3 regions of the Paenibacillus nitricinens genome follow, and region 3 is predicted to be linked to each of the others. Evidence: riboswitches for the same ligand, from Rfam matches in the RefSeq annotation. Region 3 holds a riboswitch; each other region holds the start of a gene.
The links. A riboswitch is a leader RNA that binds a small molecule or an ion and turns the genes downstream of it on or off. The one in region 3 is predicted to bind cyclic di-GMP.
Positions count from the first base shown of each region.

Region 1: another riboswitch for cyclic di-GMP. It lies ahead of ACN6KS_RS20650 (thiamine pyrophosphate-binding protein); the one in region 3 lies ahead of ACN6KS_RS04885 (glycosyl hydrolase).
Region 2: another riboswitch for cyclic di-GMP. It lies ahead of ACN6KS_RS01845 (anti-repressor SinI family protein); the one in region 3 lies ahead of ACN6KS_RS04885 (glycosyl hydrolase).

Region 1 covers NZ_CP183948.1:4,632,034-4,634,304, reverse strand. Annotated here, with positions in the region: gene ACN6KS_RS20650 (thiamine pyrophosphate-binding protein) at 1-914, opposite strand, end outside; cyclic di-GMP riboswitch class I at 1,072-1,167, opposite strand; gene ACN6KS_RS20645 (methyl-accepting chemotaxis protein) at 1,358-2,271, opposite strand, start outside.
Region 2 covers NZ_CP183948.1:415,011-417,281, forward strand. Annotated here, with positions in the region: gene ACN6KS_RS01840 (2-oxoglutarate dehydrogenase E1 component) at 1-872, opposite strand, end outside; cyclic di-GMP riboswitch class I at 1,344-1,428, shown strand; gene ACN6KS_RS01845 (anti-repressor SinI family protein) at 1,456-1,611, shown strand; gene ACN6KS_RS01850 (helix-turn-helix domain-containing protein) at 1,793-2,122, opposite strand.
Region 3 covers NZ_CP183948.1:1,101,009-1,103,279, reverse strand. Annotated here, with positions in the region: gene ACN6KS_RS04885 (glycosyl hydrolase) at 1-982, opposite strand, end outside; cyclic di-GMP riboswitch class I at 995-1,074, opposite strand; gene ACN6KS_RS04880 (sugar phosphate nucleotidyltransferase) at 1,211-2,271, opposite strand, start outside.

The DNA.
Region 1 (2,271 bases), 3.3 Mb from region 3:
GTCGGATCAATATCAAATTGAATTAATGTTGTCGGGTGATTCTCCCGTTTTAGGTTACAGACGGTCATATCACTTAATCGTGATCCTAGAACTATAAATAGATCACTTTTATTCAACAGGTCATCCCCGTGGGTGCAACCTCCAACACCAATAGGACCATGATAGAGTGGGTGATCCCAAACCATAGCCCCTTTACCACCAGGTGATGTTACTACTGGTATATTAAAAGTTTCAGCGAGCTGAATAAGCTGGCTATGCGCCCCAGATCGATTGACCCCTTTACCTGCAATAATCAAAGGATTCTTTGAGGCATTGATAGCATCAACTACTCTGTCGATATTCGCTAGACTTACTAGAGATTCGCGTTCGGGAATTACAATATTGCACTCTTCCAATCCTTCTGTCTGTACATCAAACGGCACACAAAGATGAACAGGCCCACGTTGGTTAAGAGCAATTGAAATCGCATGATTAAAAATAGTACTAAAGTGATCACCGCGTTCAATAAGTTTACTGAACAAGGTGGCAGGTCTGAACATCTCCGCTAAATCAGCTAAGTAAGAGGAAGAGTCCTGACATTGGGGGATTCCAAGCTCTTTAATAGATTGGTGGCCCGTAATAAACAGCACTGGCAAGTTGTTGGCTTTCGCATGTGCTGCTGCTGTAAGCAGGTTAGTTCCGCCTGGACCAGAAGTACCAAATGCTACGCCTAGATTACCAGTTTTCAGCGCGTATCCAGCTGCTGCGAATCCGGAGCTGGATTCATGTCTCCCTGGAATAAATTCAATACCATAGTCTACCATCTTAAGAACTACGGGACAAATCGATTTACCAATGATCCCAAAAGAATGGGTCACTCCGAGGTTACGTAGTGCTTCCGCCATATAATCTGCGACTGTCTTCAAAAGATACACCTCACAAGTTGATTAATATTTATTATGTTATTGATCTTTCGAAGTGATCTGATTGATCAATAAACTCAAAAATAGAAAACCTGTGCTCCGAAAAAGGGCACAGGTTGGTGGCGTAAATCGCCGTAAAGACTGAACAATAGTTCAGCCGTCCCGGGTCCTTAGCAACCTGGCAATCATGGCCTCAGAGTAAAAATGAGGCTGTAGATCCATGGTTTTGCGTCATCCTCTTTCGAAGATTTTGCCTATATTAATTTAAAATTTATAAGAATAATTTTCCTTTACAATATATTCCTTGGGATCATCCTTTGTCAATATATTATCGCAAATTAACTCGAATTTTGACGAAAGTCTTGTCAAACCTATGAAATAATAGAAAATAAACCGTCCCCTAAGACAAACTTAGAGGACGGTTTATGGCTTGGTTTATTCGTTATGCAAGTTGTTTAAAACTTGAAGATATGGATCGTTTTCTGTAGATTAAATACGGCCTGTGTCATTTTCTCAGTTTCTTCTGCGACGGACTGCAGGGCATTAATTTGTTCATTCATTGCAGCCGATACTTCTTCGGTGCCAGCAGCAGTTTCCTGAGTGATTGCAGATATATTTTCTATTGCACCTGAGATTTTCAAGGCACTTTCCAGCATAAGATCACTTTCAGAAGAGAAGGAAGAGATCTGCTCGGTAATATACTGCACACTTTGTACAATTTGAGCAAAGATATGAGCAGATTGAGTGATCATCTCATTCTGTACCTGTACGACTTCTTCGTTGATAGCGATATTGTCAATCGCTTGTTTAATATCAGTTTCAATGCTCCGAACTAAACCAAAGACTTCCTTTGTTGAAGCCGTTGATTCCTCGGCAAGCTTACGGACCTCCTGTGCGACTACTGCAAATCCTCGACCATGTTCTCCGGCACGTGCTGCTTCGATGGAGGCATTCAGCGATAACAGGTTAGTCTGTTCAGCGATCTCAGTGATGGTCTTTGTGATCATCGTTATTCCGCGAGCATTATGAGACAAGGCCTCGATAGTATCCGCTACTTTTTGAGTAGCCTGGATGTTTTTGCGCATGCCTTCAGCTTGAGTATCTACGGATTGGCGCCCTTGTTCAACTAGTTCTAATGTATGTATTGAACGTCTGTTCATTTCTTTCGTTGAGTTCGTATAATTGGAGACTTTATTCTCAATATCTTTAATAGATTCTGTCATTTCAGCGATATCCGTAGATATTTCATTTGCCCCAAGAGCTAGCTCATTTGACGAAGAGGCTACCTGTGCCATGACAATTTTTAAGTTCTGATTCTTATCTTCGATTCCACGGCTTGCATCCATAACCTGGCGCGTGATCTGCGATG
Region 2 (2,271 bases), 690 kb from region 3:
CCATAGTTAATGCCTGTAGAGCCTTCGGAAGGGAAAAGCTCCTTGTTTGGAGAATGATGAAACTCTGAAAATATAATATCATAAGGTTTGCCCAAAATATGGGCAAGAACGTTGAGGCGACCACGATGCGCCATGCCCATCAGAATATGCTCTGCACCGTCATGCGCAGCAGCGCGTACGATTTCATCGAGCATCGGTACGAGAGCGTCATTGCCTTCCAAGCTGAAACGCTTCTGACCCACAAAGGTTTTGTGGAGGAAGGTTTCGAATTGCTCGACTTGGATCAGGCGGTTTAGCAGCTCTTTACGTTCTGTATTATTTAAAGGCGCTGGTGAGCTTGTGGATTCTGCCTGTCTGTTCAACCATTTCAGTTCTTCTTCTTCATGCACATGCCCGAATTCATAGGCGATCGTCTTGGTGTAAGCCTGACGCATACGCTGAACTGCATCCCATCCGGTATGCACATCATTCGGGGCATTCTCCCAAATGAGCGTGGCAGGTAGTGCGATCAGATCCTCACGAGTCAGCTCATAGGTTTCGAGTTCGAGATATTTAGCCATGGGATTGTGATCACGCTCAAGCGGATCAATATCAGCGGCCATATGGCCATATATACGAATATTAGCGATTAGCTTGGAAGCTCTTACTGCCTTTCTAAGCCATTCGGTGTCTCCCGAAATGCGAGGCTGTGGAGCCGGTTCGCTGTCCGGTGTTAGGGGTGGGGGACCCGAATTTGTAAAAAGCTCGCGATAATTATTCTCTACGGTGGATGGATCTTTCACAAACTGTTCATATCTTTCTTGAATGTAGCCTAAATTGGGTCCGTAATACTTACTCCAAATGGATTCGTTATAGGGCTCTTTGGCTGCCATGAATACATCCTCCTTAACGGATGAACTCCATACGTGACATTTTGTGTCAACGCTTACTGGAGCTGTGATGATTGCGGTTTCATTTCTCATCTTATTGTGCTACTTTCCACACGTGTAATCAATTCATTCTTTCGTCCAATACGTTCGCAAAATGGTATGGGTTAGCTTGTTCTAATGAAAAGAACGCTGTTTCTTCTCATTACCCATTCCTAAGGCCCACTAAAATGATTCTAATATCCTTATTTTTAACTAATAGGGAAGGAAGCATCATTATATTGTCTTAATTAATTTTATGAATAGGACGAGTATCGTGTTAATAGGACAAGATATCACAGAAAAGAGCTTCTATTTTTTGTTTTTTAATGGAAAAACTAATCAGAAATCGACACACTTTTCCACTTTAGTATAGTATAATGTTATTGCAGTTAGCGTTTTTCATCCTTTTTGAAGTAGATCCTTTCGTGTAAAGGGTCCAGTAAAAGGTAAACCTGCCGAAAGACAGGGGCACAAAGTCGCGGGTCTAAGGTAGAAATACTATGACAGCCGGATTGCCTGGGGACGTAAAATCTTAGGAGGAGATTTTTTGGACAAGTCCAACCAGGGAAGCAACAGAGAACAGCAGGTTATTGATGTAGACGTAGAGTGGGTACATTTATTATTAGCAGCTAAGAAGGCTGGCATAAAGGCAGATGAAATTCGTCGATTCTTTCAGGAGAAGACTGTGCAAGCCGTGCAGTAATACATTAGAGCGTTATATACCGAAAAAGGGCATGGCGATAAATCGCTGTGTCCTTTTTCTATAAGTTGTACACGATACATGGTTAGAATATAAAACGCCTAGGCCATCCATGTTAGGAGGGCGAAGGCGTTTATGTTTGATAGTATGAGTAGAAGAGGATCTTATTAGATCAGATGAAGGATTAGTCCTTCTGATCCAGGCGCCATTTCTGGTAGTCCAGAAACTCCTTGAATTCGCGTTTGCTTATGCCTGAGGCCATAGCTTCCTGCACCAATCGGAACCATTCCGAATCTAAAGGCGATTCCTCAGCATCATTAGGCTCTCCATAGAGCAAAGCATGGATGGATACCTGAAGCGCATCGGCGATCTTTTCGATAAACTGGATGGAAGGATTGGATTGGATGTTTCTCTCCACATTGCTAAGATACGATTTAGCAACATCCGCTCTGTCCGCAAGCTCAGATAGGGAGAATCCCTTTTCTAGGCGGAGATGCTGGATACGTTGGCCCATATTTTGTGCCACTATGCTGACGCCCCTCCGTATTTTTTGTTATTAGTATAGCAAATATCGATAAATTCGACAAAGTTTATTGTAAAGAGAAAAGCAGCATCTACTTATCCGCTTTCCGGAATAAGAATCTGCTGCTCTTCGAATGGAAG
Region 3 (2,271 bases):
CTGCACTGTTATTATCGTAAAGCATTTTTCCCCAGCTCATCATATACGTCCATTTACTTTGCGATTGCTGTAGCTTCTCCAGATTAGGCACTTCACCATTCTCCCCGATCGCAATCGGTTTGCCAGCGGCTAGACTCAACAAGCTATCATAGTATTTTTGCTGGTAATCATTTTCGTATATATCTGCTGCCAGAATATCTACTTTATCTGCTCCTGGATAAGTTGACGCATAAGGATCTGACCAAACATTCGGAGCATTCGGACTCCATACCCATAACAAATTATTTAATTTATGAACGTTAACAAAACGGTCATACATAACATTCCAAAGTTTTGAAAAGTTGTTTTTCTTCCCCCACCAGAACCAGTTTCCGTTCATTTCATGATAGGGTCTCCAAAGTACCGGAACGTTGGCATCACGTAAGCTCTTTAGGGAGACTGCTACCTTATCAAGTTCAGCGATCAGACTGTTATATTGCTTGGTACCCGGTGTAACGTAACTATCGAACTCACTTTGGCTAAGCGTTTTTTTCACATTACCCCAGTCATAAGCGGTGCCTGGCAGGTTAGCATGAAAAGTCATAGCTACGATCCCGCCCGCTTTATTCCAGTTGATGGCGCTGTTCACCACATTTTGACGCTGCCAGGCCATCGTTCCTTCGGACTGGCCACTGATCGCGCCCAGTTCATAACCGTGAAGAGCTGCGTACTGTCCGCTTGTTCCCTTCAGCATATTGTTAATTTCATCTGGACTTTCTAAATAGTCATGTTGACCAGCAATAATACCTTTTCCTGAAATCGAGTAAAGATAGTTAAGCAGCTTTACGGCTTCGGGTGAGGCTCCTGGGGTAACTGGGGTACCAGAATTTGAAGCAGCTATGACAACAGACGGCGAAATTCCAACAGTAAGCGGAAGTGCAGTCAGAAACAGGACGAGTGACAGAAATGCGCCAAATAATCGATACGTACGGTAAGCTTTCAAAATAATCTCCCTTTCGGTAGCCAGGCTGCCACTCTTTCGAAGGCCCTATAGCTTTGCGTCCCTACCTTTCGATAGGTTTGCCTTTTCAATTTAAGAGAAATAATCTCTCTTACCGTAAGTATCGACGACAATTAATGATATATTTAGTGTTTTTATGACTTTTTTTGATAATTGAGTCAATTTACCTGTTTAAAGAAATTTCAGATTGGTTAAATAGATAGGTTAGACCTATGAAATGAATTGTTGTAGTTCTATATCATTCCAGTCTAAAGTAATACGAATATTATCTTCTTCTACTAACTCAGAACCCGTCTGTACCTCTATAAACTCAACATCCGTCAAAGCAAGGATCGCGTGCTTCGTTCCTTCCGGGATACGTACCACGTCCCCAGCCTTCACATTATGTTTCTTCTCATTCAGCACAATACTTGCTTCGCCGCTGACGATTGTCCAAATTTCACTACGCTTGCGATGTAATTGATAGCTGATATTATTCCCCTCGGATATAAAAATCCGTTTGGTCAGCACTTCATTACCCTCGTCGTATTTCACATAATCAATAACTTTGTAATGACCCCAGCGGCGTTCCTCATACATCGGTCTCTGTTCAAAGGTCTTCAGCACTTCTTTAATCCGTGGGCTCTCAGCTTTATGGGTAACCAGAATACCATCCGGGCTAGCCGCGATGATCAGATCCTTCGCACCAATTACCGTAATCGGAATATCCAGCTCATTAATCAAGCAAGTCCCCTCAGAATCCGCCGTCACAAAACCTTTTCCTACATGCTTGCTGCTCATTTCCTCTGTCAGCGTATTCCAAGTTCCAAGATCCTTCCAGAATCCATCATAAGGCTGCACCACAATATGTTCTTCTTTCTCCACCACCTCATAATCAAAGCTGATGGAAGACAATAGCTTATACTGCTTCTGCAATTCTTCATATCCTAAAGGCAACCCTTTACGCTGCAAAATATCTAACAAGTAGCCTAAACGGAAGGCAAACACTCCGCAATTCCACAATGCATTTTGTTCGATGAGCTGTTCTGCTTGTATGCGGTCTGGTTTCTCTTGAAAGTGACTCACCTTCATAAAACCATTCCCCCCCGCCTCTTCAGTGGTAGGAATGATATATCCGTATTTCTCTGAGGCATGTTCAGGAACAACACCCATTAGTGCCAGATTTGCTCCGCTTTCCAGCATGGTCCCCTCAAGCATAGCTATGGTATCGAAAAAGGATGCTTCTACATAAGGATCAACAGGCAAAATGGCTATCGTCTCCGCTGGAGAAA